2 regions of the Acinetobacter sp. XS-4 genome follow, and region 2 is predicted to be linked to the other one. Evidence: predicted binding sites of a transcription regulator. Region 2 holds the regulator's gene; the other holds the start of a gene.
What was found. Region 2 encodes PhoB, which activates phosphate uptake and scavenging genes when phosphate is short. Its sites were predicted from a motif close to TGTCATNAANCTGTCATAA; they were not measured.
Positions count from the first base shown of each region.

Region 1: a site for PhoB is predicted at 2,929-2,947, ahead of MMY79_RS14520 (inorganic phosphate transporter). Genes of this name have one in related genera too.

Region 1 covers NZ_CP094657.1:3,122,493-3,130,593, reverse strand. The annotation lists gene metH (methionine synthase) at 1-2,530, opposite strand, end outside; gene MMY79_RS14520 (inorganic phosphate transporter) at 2,994-4,625, shown strand; gene MMY79_RS14515 (D-serine ammonia-lyase) at 4,789-6,123, shown strand; gene MMY79_RS14510 (hypothetical protein) at 6,170-7,717, opposite strand.
Region 2 covers NZ_CP094657.1:108,557-116,657, forward strand. The annotation lists gene MMY79_RS00500 (alpha/beta fold hydrolase) at 1-1,092, shown strand, start outside; gene phoR (phosphate regulon sensor histidine kinase PhoR) at 1,160-2,518, opposite strand; gene phoB (phosphate regulon transcriptional regulator PhoB) at 2,528-3,238, opposite strand; gene MMY79_RS00515 (TetR/AcrR family transcriptional regulator) at 3,493-4,164, opposite strand; gene MMY79_RS00520 (SDR family NAD(P)-dependent oxidoreductase) at 4,377-5,210, shown strand; gene MMY79_RS00525 (MATE family efflux transporter) at 5,268-6,635, opposite strand; gene MMY79_RS00530 (pyridoxal phosphate-dependent aminotransferase) at 6,742-7,896, opposite strand; gene MMY79_RS00535 (DUF445 domain-containing protein) at 7,925-8,101, opposite strand, start outside.

The sequences.
Region 1 (8,101 bases), 1.2 Mb from region 2:
CTGTGTGTGCTTTTGACGTTGTTGCACCACCAATTAATAAAGGAATGTTAAAACCTTTACGTTGCATTTCTTTCGCAACAAACACCATTTCATCTAAAGATGGGGTAATCAGACCTGACAACCCAATGATGTCACATTTTTCATCAATTGCAGTTTGCAAGATCTTCTCGCAAGGCACCATCACGCCAAGGTCAACAATGTCGTAACCATTACAGCCTAGTACCACGCCTACAATATTTTTACCAATATCGTGTACGTCGCCCTTAACAGTTGCCATCAAGACTTTACCTTTAGATTGGCTACCGGTTTTTTCAGCTTCAATGTACGGGTTGAGCCAAGCCACAGCTTGCTTCATGACACGTGCAGATTTCACAACCTGAGGTAAGAACATTTTGCCTGAACCGAACAAGTCACCAACAACGTTCATGCCATCCATCAAAGCGCCTTCGATTACATCTAAAGGACGTTTGGCTTTTAGGCGGGCTTCTTCGGTATCTTCGTCAATGTAAGTGGTAATACCTTTAACCAAAGCATATTCAAGACGTTTTTCTACAGCTTCATTACGCCATTCAAGGTTTTCAGCTTCGCGTTGAGCACCACTATGACCACGGAACTTTTCAGCGACTTCAAGCAATTTTTCAGTAGCAAGTTGACCAGATTCACCTTGGTTCTGGTTTAAAACAACATCTTCAACGGCATCTTTGAGTTCTTTAGGAATATCGTCATAAATCGCCATTTGACCAGCATTTACAATCCCCATGGTCATGCCTTGTTTAATGGCATGGTACAAGAACACAGAGTGAATTGCTTCACGAACAGGCTCATTACCACGGAACGAGAATGAAACGTTCGATACACCACCAGAAATCATGGCGTGAGGTAAATTCTGTTTAATCCAACCTGTGGCTTCAATAAAATCGACGCCATAGTTATTGTGTTCTTCAATACCTGTTGCCACTGCAAACACGTTCGGGTCAAAAATAATATCTTCAGCAGGGAAGCCTACATCATTAACCAAAACATCATAAGAACGTTTACAGATTTCGCGTTTACGCTCAGCAGTATCGGCCTGACCAGTTTCATCAAAAGCCATCACAATAATTGCAGCACCATATTGGCGACACAGGCGAGCTTTTTCGACAAACTCGTCATAACCTTCTTTTAAGGAAATCGAGTTAACAACGGGCTTACCTTGTACGCATTTTAAGCCTGCTTCAATGATTTCCCATTTTGATGAGTCAATCATGATTGGCACACGTGAAATATCTGGCTCAGATGCCACAAGGTTTAAGAAATGTACCATCGCATTTTGCGAATCGAGCATCCCTTCATCCATGTTAATGTCGATAATCTGTGCGCCAGCTTCGACTTGCTGCTGGGCAACTTCTAAAGCTTCGGTAAAGTTTTCTTCACGAATAAGACGTAAGAATTTTTTTGAACCAGTAACGTTGGTACGTTCACCGACGTTAACGAACAATGAGTCATCATAAATGTTAAATGGTTCTAAACCACTTAAGCGACAAGCTGGTTTAGTTTCAGGAATTTGACGTGGTGCAATTTCTTTTACAGCATTGGCAATCGCACGAATATGATCTGGTGTCGTACCACAGCAACCGCCGGTAATATTGATCAAACCACTTTCTGCAAATTCTTTTAAGAAAGCAGCAGTTTGCTCTGGTGTTTCATCATATTCACCAAAAGCGTTTGGTAAGCCTGCATTTGGATGGGCAGAAATGAATGTATCAGCCACATCAGACACGGTTTTAACGTGAGGACGCATGGCATCTGCACCAAGGGCACAGTTAAAACCAATTGAAAGTAAGTCACCATGGCGTACAGAGTTCCAGAACGCTTCAGCAGTTTGACCTGTTAAGGTACGACCTGAGGCATCGGTAATGGTCCCCGAAATCATGAGTGGTAATTCATAGCCAAGTTGCTTAAAGACTTCTTTCACCGCAAAAATTGCAGCTTTACAGTTTAATGTATCAAAAACGGTTTCAATCAGAAGGATATCTGCACCGCCTTCAATCAGCGCATGAGTTGCCTCAATATAGTTTTCTTTTAGCTCATCAAAGGTAATGTTACGAAAGGCAGGGTCATTTACATTGGGTGAAATTGAACAGGTACGCGATGTTGGGCCGAGTACACCTGCTACAAAACGAGGTTTATCTGGAGTCGAATACTTTTCACAAGCTGCTTTAGCTAAACGTGCTGCTTCACGGTTAATCTCTGGAACAAGATCTTCCATGTGGTAGTCAGACATTGAAACACGCGTGCCGTTAAAGCTGTTGGTTTCAATAATGTCTGCACCTGCATCAAGATAAGCTTCATGAATACCTTGAATGATTTCGGGTTGAGTCAGTACAAGAAGGTCATTGTTACCTTTTAAGTCATGTGCCCAATCGGCAAAACGCTCACCACGGTAGTCGGCTTCTTCTAGTTTATGGCGTTGAATCATGGTACCCATCGCACCATCAATAATCAGAATGCGTTTGGCAAGAAGCGCTTTTAGGGTGGCAAGCGTGGACATATAAAACCCCGATATTGTACAAATTTAAAAATGCGGCGCTATTGTAACAGAATAGTTGCGCAATTGATGAGCTATAACGACCCATCATTCACTTGTAATAGATTCATTAGAAAAATGGCTTTTATGACAAATGAGACTGTTTTTTCATCAAATATTCATGAAATGATCATTATATTGAAATATTTCATCTCCAATATTCCGTTTTATGACATTTAATCTGTTTAAAAAATAATCATACAGCTAATTTTGTAGATATTTTTGCTTTAAAAATAGTCATAAATAAGGAAGATATAAATTGAATTAAATTATTGTATTTTAATAAAAAAATAAATTGGATAGAGGAAAGGTGCATCAAATGAGGTCAAAATATGAAAAATTGACTTCATCAGGCGCTGCTTTGTCATATAATTGTCATAATTTAATTTAAGAATACAGAGGATTTTTCTATCCTCTTACCGTCTGCATGAATTCTAATCTACCCCCTGTTTCGGATTCAAAACTTGCGGCAAACCTGCAAGTCAAATCGACGAATGTACATGTCCCAACACCTAAGTTTTTTATGCCGGTGTTTTTGACGATTATTGTTGCAACACTTATTTATATTGGATTTCAGGTGAGTGCTGATTTAGCACACGTACCACCTTTGAGTCTCTATTCGGTTATCCTTTTATCTACTGCACTCTTGATTGCTTTAGGCTTTGAGTTTGTAAATGGCTTCCACGATACTGCAAATGCAGTAGCAACAGTGATTTACACCAATGCTTTACCTGCACCAGTTGCAGTCATGTGGGCAGGTTTTTGTAATTTTCTTGGGGTAATGGTTGCAAGCGGCGCAGTCGCTTACGGCATTATTGCTTTGTTGCCTGTTGAACTGATTATGAACATGGGTAGCGGTGCAGGTTTCGCAATGGTTTTTGCGCTTCTTATTGCTGCGATTCTCTGGAACTTAGGTACTTGGTTCTTAGGTATTCCTGCTTCTAGTTCTCATACCTTGATTGGTTCAATCTTGGGTGTGGGCATTATGAACCATCTGTTGAGTGCATCGACTGGCGTAACGACCAGCGGTGTTGATATGGATCAGGTGATTAAAGTCGGTAAGGCATTATTATTTTCGCCTTTAATTGGTTTTGCTTTTGCAGCGATTGTATTCTTGTTGGTTAAAACTGTTTTTAAACGCCAATTAGAATTATTCCAACCACCAGAAGGTAATAAACCACCACCTGCAATCATTCGTGCAATTTTAATCTTTACCTGTACAGGTGTAAGTTTTGCACATGGTTCTAATGACGGTCAAAAAGGTATGGGTCTCATCATGCTGATTTTGGTTGGTCTGGTGCCGTTAGCTTATTCATTAAATAAAAATCTTGATACTCAACAAGTTCAATCATTCCATCAGCTTTCTTCTCAGACTGCCGTATTTTTGAATCAAAATCAGCCAGAATTAACCGATGAAAAAGCGCGTGTTATTCTGACTAAATATATTCAAACTAAACAGCAGACTCCAGAAGTAGTGCCTGCATTGGCAAGCATGACTGACCACTTGGGTGAGCGAGTTTCTAGCTATAACAACTTAAAAGACATTCCAGAAGCTGCAATTAGCGAAATTCGTAATGACATGTATTTAAGTACCACTTCGTTTAAGCGTTTGGATAAAGCGAATGCATTACCAAAAATGGATCAGTCACAAGAAAAACTTGTGAAAGAATACCGCAGTAGCTTAGATTCATTCTTACAATACATTCCAACTTGGGTGAAAGTGGCAGTTGCTTTGGCACTTGGCTTAGGCACTATGGTTGGCTGGAAGCGTATTGTTGTGACTGTAGGTGAGCGTATTGGTAAGCATCACATGACTTATGGTCAAGGGATGTCTGCTGAGCTTGTTGCAATGAGTACAATTGCCGCTGCTGATGGTTTAGGTATGCCTGTTTCAACAACACACGTTTTAAACAGTGCTGTTGCAGGTACCATGGTCGCGAATAGATCAGGCTTAAACTTCAATACAGTTAAAACAATTTTATCTGCATGGGTATTTACACTTCCTGCAACAATCTGTTTATCAGGTGGTTTGTACTGGTTGTTCTTGCAGTTTGTATAAACGCATTTAAAAAATTAAAGCCACTGTAAACAGTGGCTTTTTTATTTGTTTCTTTTTAAGTTCAGTCCATTTTCATGTACATTCAATTATAAATTAACAAGTCGTTATAGAGCATCAAGTAGCTCCCAAAACTGGGCTTAAAACTTTGATATCAGGATAGATTATGGATGCGATTCAAATAGATCAGCTAAAACAACAATTCCCACTTATTGAGGCATTGCAAACCTATCAAGAGACATTTTGGTTTACACCTCATCGTTATCCTTTAACTGAAGCTTTAGAAAAAGTTGGACTCACAGCAGAGGACGTAAGTGATGCGGAAGCAAGGCTAGCGCGTTTCGCACCTTATTTAGCAAAAGTGTTTCCTGAAACTCAAGCGCAAGATGGAAAAATTGAATCAGATATCGTTGAAATTCCGAAAATGCAGCAAGCACTTTCTTCAACAGAACAAGTGCAACTGAGTGGAACATTCTGGCTAAAAAAAGATAGCCATTTACCTATTTCAGGTTCAATTAAAGCGCGTGGAGGTATTTATGAAGTCTTGGCTCATGCCGAAAAGTTGGCAATTGAGACAGGGCTTCTCAAGTTTGAAGACGATTACAGTAAGTTAGATCAAGATTCATTTCGAACGTTTTTTTCTAAGTATCAAATTGCAGTAGGTTCTACAGGCAACCTTGGGCTTTCTATCGGTATTATGAGCGCCAAACTGGGTTTTAGAGTTACAGTTCATATGTCTGCCGATGCGAGACAGTGGAAAAAAGACAAACTGCGTTCACTGGGCGTCAATGTTGTGGAATATGCTAGTGACTATGGCGTAGCTGTTGAAGAGGGAAGAAAAGCCGCAGAGCAAGATCCACACTGCTTTTTTATTGATGATGAAAACTCAAAAACATTATTTTTAGGCTATGCCGTTGCAGGAATACGCCTAAAACAGCAATTTAAGCAAAAACAAATTACAGTTGATGCCGAACACCCATTATTTGTTTATTTGCCGTGTGGCGTGGGTGGTGGCCCAGGTGGGGTGAGTTTTGGGTTGAAACTGGCTTTTGGTGAGCATGTACATTGTATTTTTGCCGAACCAACTCATTCGCCTTGCATGTTACTTGGTGTACACACAGGCTTGCATGATCAGATTTCAGTAAATGACATTGGCATCGATAATGTAACCGCCGCAGATGGACTTGCAGTAGGGCGTGCTTCAGGTTTTGTTGGACGTGCTATGCAACAGCTAATCGATGGCTATTACACCATTCATGACGAACGTTTGTACGAACTAATAGCACTTCTAAATCAAACTGAAAATATTCAGCTTGAGCCTTCTGCGGTGGCAGGAATGATGGGGCCATATTATGTCCAGACGAATCCTGATTATTTAGCTTTACATCAACTATCAGCCGAGAAATTAAAACAGGCAATCCATGTAGTATGGGCGACAGGAGGTGGTATGGTGCCGTCTGACGAAATGCAAAAATATCTTTCACACTTTCAAAATAAATAGATAAACACAGAAAAAAGCCCAATTCTAGAATTGGGCTTCAATCAAATTATTTTTTTGATGATTTTCCAAAAGGTAGTTTTTCGGTGGCGAAGCCATAGATCGCAGCAAAAGGCAGGGCGGTTCTTGCTAAATAAGCAACACGCCACAATCCGCCGTGGTTGGCACCTTCCATCATGAGTTCAAGCGGATGATCCAACTCAGTTTCAGGATTTGCTACAGAAGACTCATTTCTTAAGTCATGAATCCAGATTGCTGCCATAATGGCATTAGTAGTTTCAGGACTAAATGCTTCTACATCAAAAAGCTCTGCACCATTAAAAGCTGCTTTCAATAATGGGTTTTTAGTCACAGAGTGAGTGGTTGTAGATGGCGCAATATTAATACTTACATGTTGCCCCTGATGACGCGCCAAAATAGCACGCCATTGTTGAATACGTTTTGCCAAGGCATAATTTGGCCCTTGTTCAACGACTAGACAGTCGGCAATACCATAAGTTTTTCCATTTTCACAATCAATCAGATCTTGATAAGGTGCTTGAAAAAAACGGTTTAAAGAAAGTGCAGAAACACCTTTCACTGCCATTTTTTGTATTTTTGTGCGTGATTTAAATTTTTGTTGAGCAGCTTTGGCTACGTCTTTAGGAACCGCGTAAACATCGGTTGGCGTGCACATAAACATAAGGCTTGTATCAGACTTATGCTCACTCACATATTGCATAATGCTATCCATTGCCATGGACACACGAACATGCTTTTCACCATCTAAATAGGCGATTGCAGCCAAATCTAACTTTTGTGGAAACTGAACTAACCATTGTGCAATTTCTGGTAATTGAGTCAATAAATTTGCACCCAATTTATCTCTTAATTCTGAAACTTTTGCTGATGAATCAACTTGTTCAATACTTGGCGCAATCAGAGTTGCGTTTCCTTTTTGAATCGTATGTAAAATTTTGCCCCAGACACGTGGGTTTGGTAAGTCGACAGCAATAATATTTGCTTTCCACTTCGCTAACCAAGGTAGAGGACCAGCTTCTGAAGCCGCACCAAACAACACCATGGTACGGTCAGATAAATCAAACCATTCTGGGTGTGCAGTAGCTTCACGCAAAGCTTTTGCATGACTTGGTTCAATAATACCAGCCTCTTCCCAAAGTTGAATTTGGTCTAGTAAGCTTTGTCCACTGAGTTTTTGTCCTTTGTAAGGAACATACCACTCTGGAGCTGCATCACTTTCACCTTTAAGTTTTACTGTGTGAAGGGGCGTAGATGAAGCAATATGAACCGCATCTTTTAAAAGATAATGTTTACTATCACGATAATAGTCAAAAATATGGTGAGCTTTATGCAAACCTTGCTTAGCAATAGTAATTGGGTTGCTACTATTTGAAATTCCTTGCTTAACAAGCGCTTTAAAATAAATAGGGTAGTTTTTTCGCCAGTTTTTTTCATTCAACACTTGTTGCGCGGTTTTATTATCTACAACAGATAAAGCCTCTGACAAAATCTCTTGGCCTGTAAGAGATGTGCTTTGTTTTTTTGTTGAGGCGTGTACTGGAAATTGTAGACCTTCGACTTGACTTGTGCTGGACATAAAATATCTCGTTATAAGACTGGGTTAATATACAGATGTATACATTATCTATGCCAATGAAAGGAAACGAGTGGCAATAACTGACAAAATAATATTGATTATTTATGTGATGAAACATGAAAGAGCAATTTATTATGATAATTTCATCTCATTTTGGCCTTAATTTTTTTCACATTTTTAGAACATTTTTATAGACTTACGTTACATAAATGATTATTTTGTATTAAGCAAATACATCAGTTTTAACCTGAAGGTAAAATGTTCAAAATGTATCAATAATACAGATGCAGAAATGATTAAAAACTAGACTTTTTTCTTAAAGGATAAGAAAAGTCAGATGGAATAAGAAAGAATTGGGGTGAAACTAGATAGAAGACAACGTAA
Region 2 (8,101 bases):
GTGAGCGAAAAACCAGGTTCAATACTGTCTCTAGAACAGCAAGATGTGACGGATTTATTTCCTCATGCTGATCAGCGTTTGTTGGTCAATTATCGTAGTCGAGGTATTCAGGGCGAGCCCATTGTGGCATCGGCTTTTATTTTATTACCGAAAGGCACGCAGCCAAAAAATGGCTGGCCAATACTCGCTTGGGCGCATGGCACAACTGGAGTAGCTGATACTTGTGCACCTTCGGGTGATTATGTTGGTGGGCCAGTTCATTCATATCAAGAAGTGGCTTCTAAAGCTTTAGATGGTTGGCTTGCACGTGGCTATGCAGTTGTCGCACCTGATTATCAGGGTTTAGGTACGTCAGGTGGGCATCCTTATATGAATGCAAAGAGCCAATTGCATACAGTGGTCGATGCAGTGCGTGCATTACATTTACTTGAGCCCAAGAGTTTTAATAAACAGTGGTTGGTAATGGGTCACAGTCAAGGCGGGGCTGCGGCAATTGCTGTGTCTGCCTATGGTCAAAAAGATGCGCCCGAACTAGATTTAAAAGGGGCAATTGCTCTTGCGCCTGGCGGCTATCAATATGAAGGCATTGCAGAATATGTGCAGACCCATCCAAACCCAGAACCTAGTGTGGCAGCATTTTTCCCGATTGTGTTATTAGGAGCACAAGCAGCAGAACCAAGTATTGTTCCTGAGAATTTAGTCAGTCCAGAAATGAACGCAGTACTGACTCAAGGGCGCAGCCGTTGTTTATCTGAACTTCAGGCTGATTTGAAGAAATCTCCTTCTCACATATTTCGATCTGATGCGGACTTAAAGCCTCTTTTGACTTATCTAAAACAACAGTCCATTGAAAATATGGTACCTACCGTACCGTTAATGATTGTTCAGGGTTCTAAAGATCATTTAGTCGATCCTAGAGGGACATCTGCTTATTACCAGCAGCTATGTAAATTAAAAAAACCAACTATATATCAAACAATTGATGGTGGAGATCATCGCGATGCATTACGCCAGAGCAATACTTTTGCCACTAAGTTTTTAAATGTAATAGACAAAAATCAGACGAAATCATATTGTTCTAATTTTAAGTAAATTATTTTAAATAATACAAAAAAGCCGACTTTTCGTGAGTCGGCTTTTTATTTGAAGAGAGGTGACTTTAGGTCATGTTATAAAGTCTTTCTTTTGGAAAAACTACAGTAAATGTTGAACCTTCATTTTCTTTAGATTGCACATCTAAATAGGCACCGTGTTGCATAAGCACGTGTTTTACAATCGCCAAGCCTAAACCTGTACCACCTGTTTGGCGACTACGGTCGCTGTCAACACGATAGAAGCGCTCAGTTAAACGTGGCAAATGTTTTGGGTTAATTCCAATACCTGTGTCTTGTACGCTAAAGTAAGCATGTTCACCATCATCATGCCAGCCAATCGTAATGGTTCCACCTTTTGGCGTGTACTTGATGGCATTGGTAATTAAATTACTAAATGCACTGGCGATTTCCATGTCTGAACCAATCAGGTCACAGTGGCTATCAATGTGTAAATTGAGCGTGTGTCCATAATCGGCATTGTAGGCCTGAGCATCATCAAAAAGTTGACTCATTAAACTCGGCATTTCAATAATCTGATTCTTTGCAATTTTTTTATTATTTTCTAAATTCGATAACAGTAGTAAATCATTCACCAAAGCATTCATACGTTTGGTTTGTGACTGCATCTGATCAAACGCACGTTTCCAACGCGGACTAATATCTTCCTGATCTGTAAACGTTTCGATATAACCACTTAGTACAGTTAATGGTGTGCGAAGTTCATGAGAAATATTATCGACGAAGTCTTTACGCATCTGTTCAAGGTTGTGCATACGTGTAACGTCGTAAGCCACCAATAAGCGACTTTCTCCACCAAATCTTGTGAGTTTGACCTGTACATAGCGGTCATCATCAAAATTTGAGTGAAGCTTAATCCCATCGGGTGCCTGATCAATATTGTTAAAATATTCAATAAAGGTCGGCTGACGTAAAATCGTTAATAGATTTCGGCCGCGGTCGAGAGGACTGATTCCTAACAAACGTTCAGCAGCAGGGTTCCACCACTCGATTTGATGTTGGTCATCAATTAAAACAACGGCTTCGGCAAGTGCAACTAACGAAGATTGAGCTCGATCAATTAAACCGACCATTTCGGCTTGAACAATTCGTTCTTGGCGCTGAGCACGGTAAACATTAAATAATAATGCCCCCCAAATCCCATTAAGATTTGGAGGAACGTCATAAGGCTTATTCGCAATCCAGTCATTGACCAGATATAAAGAACGCAACTGGAGTGTAAAAAACACCACGAAGGCGATAAAAATACAGCTCCAGAAATACCCAAGGCCTAAACCGATTAAGCCGGCAATAATTAGAAAAAATAATAAAAGCCGTAAATCTTGTTTGGCAAACGTCCATAAACTACTGTAGCGGGAAAGTTTTTGTTCACGTACCTGTTCGGGGACGGGGTAGGGTTCATACATAAATCTTGGTTAACCTGCGGCTAAATCTGCACGTGTTGAGAAACGGTAGCCAGTTCCACGCACAGTCTGAACAAATCGGTCTACACCAAAAGGTTCTAAAACTTTACGCAAACGACGAATGTGCACATCGATAGTGCGGTCTTCGATATATACATTACCGCCCCACACCTGATCGAGCAACTGGGCACGTGTATATGCACGCTCTGGATGGGTCATAAAAAATGCAAGTAAGCGATATTCAGTTGGGCCCATATCTAAAATGCTGTTGCCAAAGCTAACACGCTGGCTTACAGGATCAAGAATTAAGCCATTGGCATCAATAGTTTTTTCACCACTTAATGCATTAGCACGACGCAGAACTGCCTTAATACGTGAAACCAGTTCGCGTGTTGAAAAAGGCTTGGTCATGTAGTCATCTGCACCTGCGTCAAGACCTTGTACTTTGTGGTCTTCTTCTCCGCGGGCAGTCAACATAATGACCGGAATTTCTGCTAGGTTTTCATCTCGTTTTAAGCGGCGACATAAATCGACACCACTTACGCCTCCAGGTAACATCCAATCAAGCAAGATAAGCGCCGGACGTTGGTCGACGATAATTTGATGAGCTTGTTTGGCATCTTCTGCCTGTAAACACTGAAAGCCTGCCATGTCCAAAGAAGTATGGATCATTTCGCGAATAGGAAGCTCATCATCGACAATTAAAATATAGTCATCTTTCACAGCGCAATATCCTATAGATTTAACGGTGAACCGTTTTGTAGTTATGACAGGCTTATTACAAAGATTAATTATGACAATTTCATTGCAGAAAAGTCTATAAAATTAAATTTAGCAATAAGTTGTGACAAAACCAAGGCAAAGGTATGACCAAATGATGACATGAATATTTTAGTTTTCTTAAAATCATTCAATAGCTTATCAATGAAGTAGTTTAACTGGTTTTGCACATTTATCGCTGTCAAAAAACTTTAATATTATTTTGAAACTTGCGCTAATAAAGATAAGAAAACGATACGGCATGCGGTTAAAACCTGCTCAAGAGACTGTTCAAACCCTCCCATGACCCATCGAATTGCAATTTGAGTAACATATCCATTTAAGCCAGTTGCGATTAAAGAGAGCTCATTTTCGTGGTGTTGAATTTGCGGCATGGTCAGCATAACAAAGGCTTGAATCATGCGGTCAAATTGCGCAAGTGTTTCTTGAATGGTGGCTTGATTATGTAACTCTTGTACCAAAACTGCGTCGACATAGACAATACGAGCTAATCTCGGATCTTCTTTTAATGTTGTTAGCAGTGCTCGCAATCCCGCATCGACCATTTTTTCTGGATCGGGGGTAGCTTTAATCACAGCTTGCATCAGGTTTTGCTGTAATTCTTCAATCATTTTTAAAAAGATGGTTTGAAATAAATCTTCACTTTTCTTAAATGATTCATAGAAATAGCGTTCTGTGAGTTTTGCCTCTTGGCAGACATCTTTGACCGTTACGGAAAAAAAGCCGAGTGTTCCATAAGTCGCGATACCCGCTTCAATCAGTTTTTCGCGGCGTGCCTCTTTACGTTCAGATAAAGATAACCCTTTGAACTGACGTTCTTTACTCACAGTTTTTGTTTTCTTTTTACTGGTTGAGTCGTTTGTCGCCATAAATAAGTCGTTTCCTAAAGAATGGTTTCCTAATTTATAGGTTTTACCCAAATATGCTCACTATGATAAAGCCCTCAGCAGAATTGTGCCATTCTATCTGAATTTACAGTGTACTATATTGACAATGGATATTGTCAAAATTATATTAAAGGTGTCTAAACTGCACATGCAATGAACCGACTGTGCAAATATCGAAAAACAAAGGATGGACAATGAAAAATTTTAAAAACAAAGTCGCTGCAATTACGGGCGCGGGTTCTGGCATTGGACAACAGTTAGCAATTCTTTTGGCAAAACAGGGCTGCCATCTTTCGTTGAGTGATATTAATGAAAAAGGATTACAGCAAACTGTCGAGCTTTTAAAACCATACAGCAATATTACTGTTACCACCAAAAAGCTTGATGTTTCTGACCGTGAAGCGGTAAAGCAGTGGGCACAAGAAACTGTGCAAGATCATGGTTCTGTTAACCTGATTTTTAACAACGCCGGTGTTGCGTTAGGTTCGACTGTTGAAGGTGCGACCTACGAAGATTTAGAGTGGATTGTTGGGATTAACTTCTGGGGTGTGGTGTACGGAACTAAAGAGTTTTTACCGTTCATTAAGCAAACTCAAGATGGTCATATTATTAACATATCGAGCCTATTTGGTTTAACTGCTCAACCGACGCAATCTGGTTATAACGCGACTAAATTTGCTGTGCGTGGTTTTACCGAATCATTACGCCAAGAGTTGGATATTGAAAAAAGTGGCGTAAGCTCGTTGTGTGTACATCCGGGCGGAATCCGCACCAATATTGCTAAATCTGCAAAAATGAGTGATAGCTTGAATAGTTTGGGTATGGACCCGACGAAATCGATTCAAAACTTTGACAAGCTACTACGTACTCCACCTGAAGAAGCCGCTCGTCAAATTTTACAAGCTGTATTAAAAAATAAGCGCCGTTTATTGATTGGTAGTGACGCAAAAATTCTTGATGCATTCCAGCGTTTATTCCCAACGGGATATCAACGTGCTTCAACCATTGTGACCAAATTAATGAAATAATTTTTTAACGAAAAAAAGCCATCAAATGATGGCTTTTTTTATGTAGTTTGAATGGTTCTAAATAAGAACTTTGATCTTCTTTTTCTTCCAAATGAATTGGTAATATAAGCCTTGAATAATACATAAACTGACAAATGCCAAGGCATAGGCAACCCAGATTCCTTTAAGCCCCCACATTGAACTAAACCAGTAAGCACATGGAATTTCAATAAATAAAATAGCAGAGATGTTTAACAGCATTGGAACGGTCACGGTTCCGCTGGCACGCATGATCGATGCAAAAATGGCACCTGCACCAAAGAATAAAATTGCCCAAAGTACAATAAATAAAAGCTGTTGGCCTAACACGACCACAGTTGGGTCGGTAATAAACAAAGCCATTAAATATTTTGAAAATAGATAGCCAAGTGCAATTAAGGTGCCTGTAAATAAGAAGTTCATTCCCAAAGCTGTGCGGGTTACTCGTGCTAACAGATCTGATTTGCCAGCACCAATTGCTTGTGCTGCAAAAATTGAAGCTGCAATTGAGATTGATAAAGCAGGAAACTGAATGTAGTTGAGCACCTGATTCACTGCACCATACGCTGCTGTAGCATGCGATCCGTAATGGTTAACCAACCCAACAATAACCAAGCCAGCCATTGAGGTCATAATCATTTGAATGCCGGTTGGTACGCCTAAGCGCAAAATGATTTTGCTCAGTTCTGGATTATGACGGATATGTTGCAGAAGCTGCCGATTAGGTCTAAGTGGATGATTTTTCTTGTTCAGATAAATTGCCAGAAAAATCAAAATTGCAACATAACCCGTGATTGTTGCAATTGCTGGAGCAATAATTCCCAGAGCTGGTAAACCAAAATAACCTTTAAGCAATATCGGGGTAATCACCAAACCAATTACACTGGTTAAAGCCAATGCAAGTAAGGGCGTTGTACTGTCGCCTACACCACGTAAAATTGAGGTATAAATAATATAAACAAATAGAAGCGGGCTACCCGCCAGCATCCATTGCACATAAGGCAAAGCAAGATGCATTACCTTTGGATCTGTGCCCAATAACTCTAAAATATCGTGGGCAAAAAACACACCGATAATCGCGGTAATTACCCCACCAATCAGTGTCATAAACAGGGTAGAACCGACCACACTTTGGACTTTCTCTATATTTTGTGCGCCCCACGCTTGCCCTACTAAAACAGTAGTACCTGTTGAAATCCCGATAATAAAAGCGAGGAGCAAGAATAAAATAGGGAAAAAAACCGAGACGGCAGCAATTGCATCAACTCCCATCATTTGACCAACGAAGATGGTGTTAATCGTCCCCGACAAGTTTTGCAAAATATTGGTTGCAATCAGGGGGAGCAAGAAAACAAAAAATGTTTTCCATAGATTTTGCTGGTGAATTAAAGATTGTCTTGGTGGCATGTGTTCTCCATCGCCCATCTCTTTGATGAGCGGGGCAGACATCCAACTTAGCATAGTTGGAGCGAATAACTTGTAGTGTTTTTACTGTGCTAAGTAGCTAAATTTATTAACATTCATTCAAGATTTCTCCTGCTTTTTGCAGAGTCTCATCATTTTTAGCAAAGCAGAAACGAATCAGGCGTAAAGACTCTGGTGCTTGCTGATAAAACACCGAAACAGGAATAGCCACAATTTTATGTTGCTCGGCTAAAAACTGGCACATTTCTACATCGTTTAAGTCTGGTCTAATTTGACTGTAATCAAGATTTTGGAAATATGTCCCTTGAGATGGTTTTAGCAAGAAATGGCTATTATGAATTGCCTGATTAAATCGATCTCGCTTAGTCTGGTAAAACTGCGAAAGCTCTTGAATATGTTCTGGATGTTGCTCCATATATTGAGCTAGGGCAATCTGACAAGGTGTCGTGCCACAGAAATTTGCATATTGATAAATCTGGCGAAATAAACGCATTAACTCAGGTAAAGCGACGCAATAACCTGTTTTCCAGCCCGTCACATGAAAGGTTTTTCCAAAAGACCCAATCACAAAACTGCGCTCTCTGAGCTCTGGAAAATGCAATGCGCTAAAGTGTTGTTGACCATCAAAGACCAGATGTTCATAGACTTCATCTGATAAAACCACAATGTTTTTATCTTGAATCAGTTCAATGAGTTCTAACCAGTCTTGTTTATCCCAGATGGTACCTGTTGGATTATGGGGAGTATTCACCACAATCATACGGGTTTTGTCATTAATCAAATCTTTAACTTGCTGCCAGTTCACCTTAAAGTCAGGTGCTTCAAGTGCAATATGAACTGCTTTACCACCTGCTAATTGCACAGAAGGGCTGTAGCTGTCGTAACTTGGGTCAAAAATAATGACTTCATCACCTGCATTGATGCAGGCTTGTATGGCACAAAAAATTGCAATGGTTGCGCCGGGAGTAATCGTGATTTGAGTTACAGGGTCAAGTTGAAGTTGGTCACGTTGCTGAAATTGTAAAGCGAGTTGTTCACGTAAACCGAGAATACCGTCACCGGGTGGGTATTGATTATGCCCAGCTAAAGTCGCCTGAGATAAAGCTTCCAGTAAGGCTTGTGGTGCCGGAAAATCTGGGAAGCCTTGTGACAGGTTGAGAGCACCTAATCGATGTGCCATTGCCGTCATGGTACTAAAAATAGTCACGCCTTGAGTGGCCAATTTTGACTGTAGCTGTAGCATATTGTTCTCTTATTAAAAATATTTAAAGTTATAAAATTGATTCAATCACTGCCCGAATTACACCCAGTGTCAAACCAATAAATGCACCTACTACAACGCCATTTACTCGGATCATATGTAGGTCGCCACCGACTTCATTTTCAATTTTCCCGATCATTTCGCGTGAATCCCATTCATGAATGCGTTCACTGACATAGCGTATGAT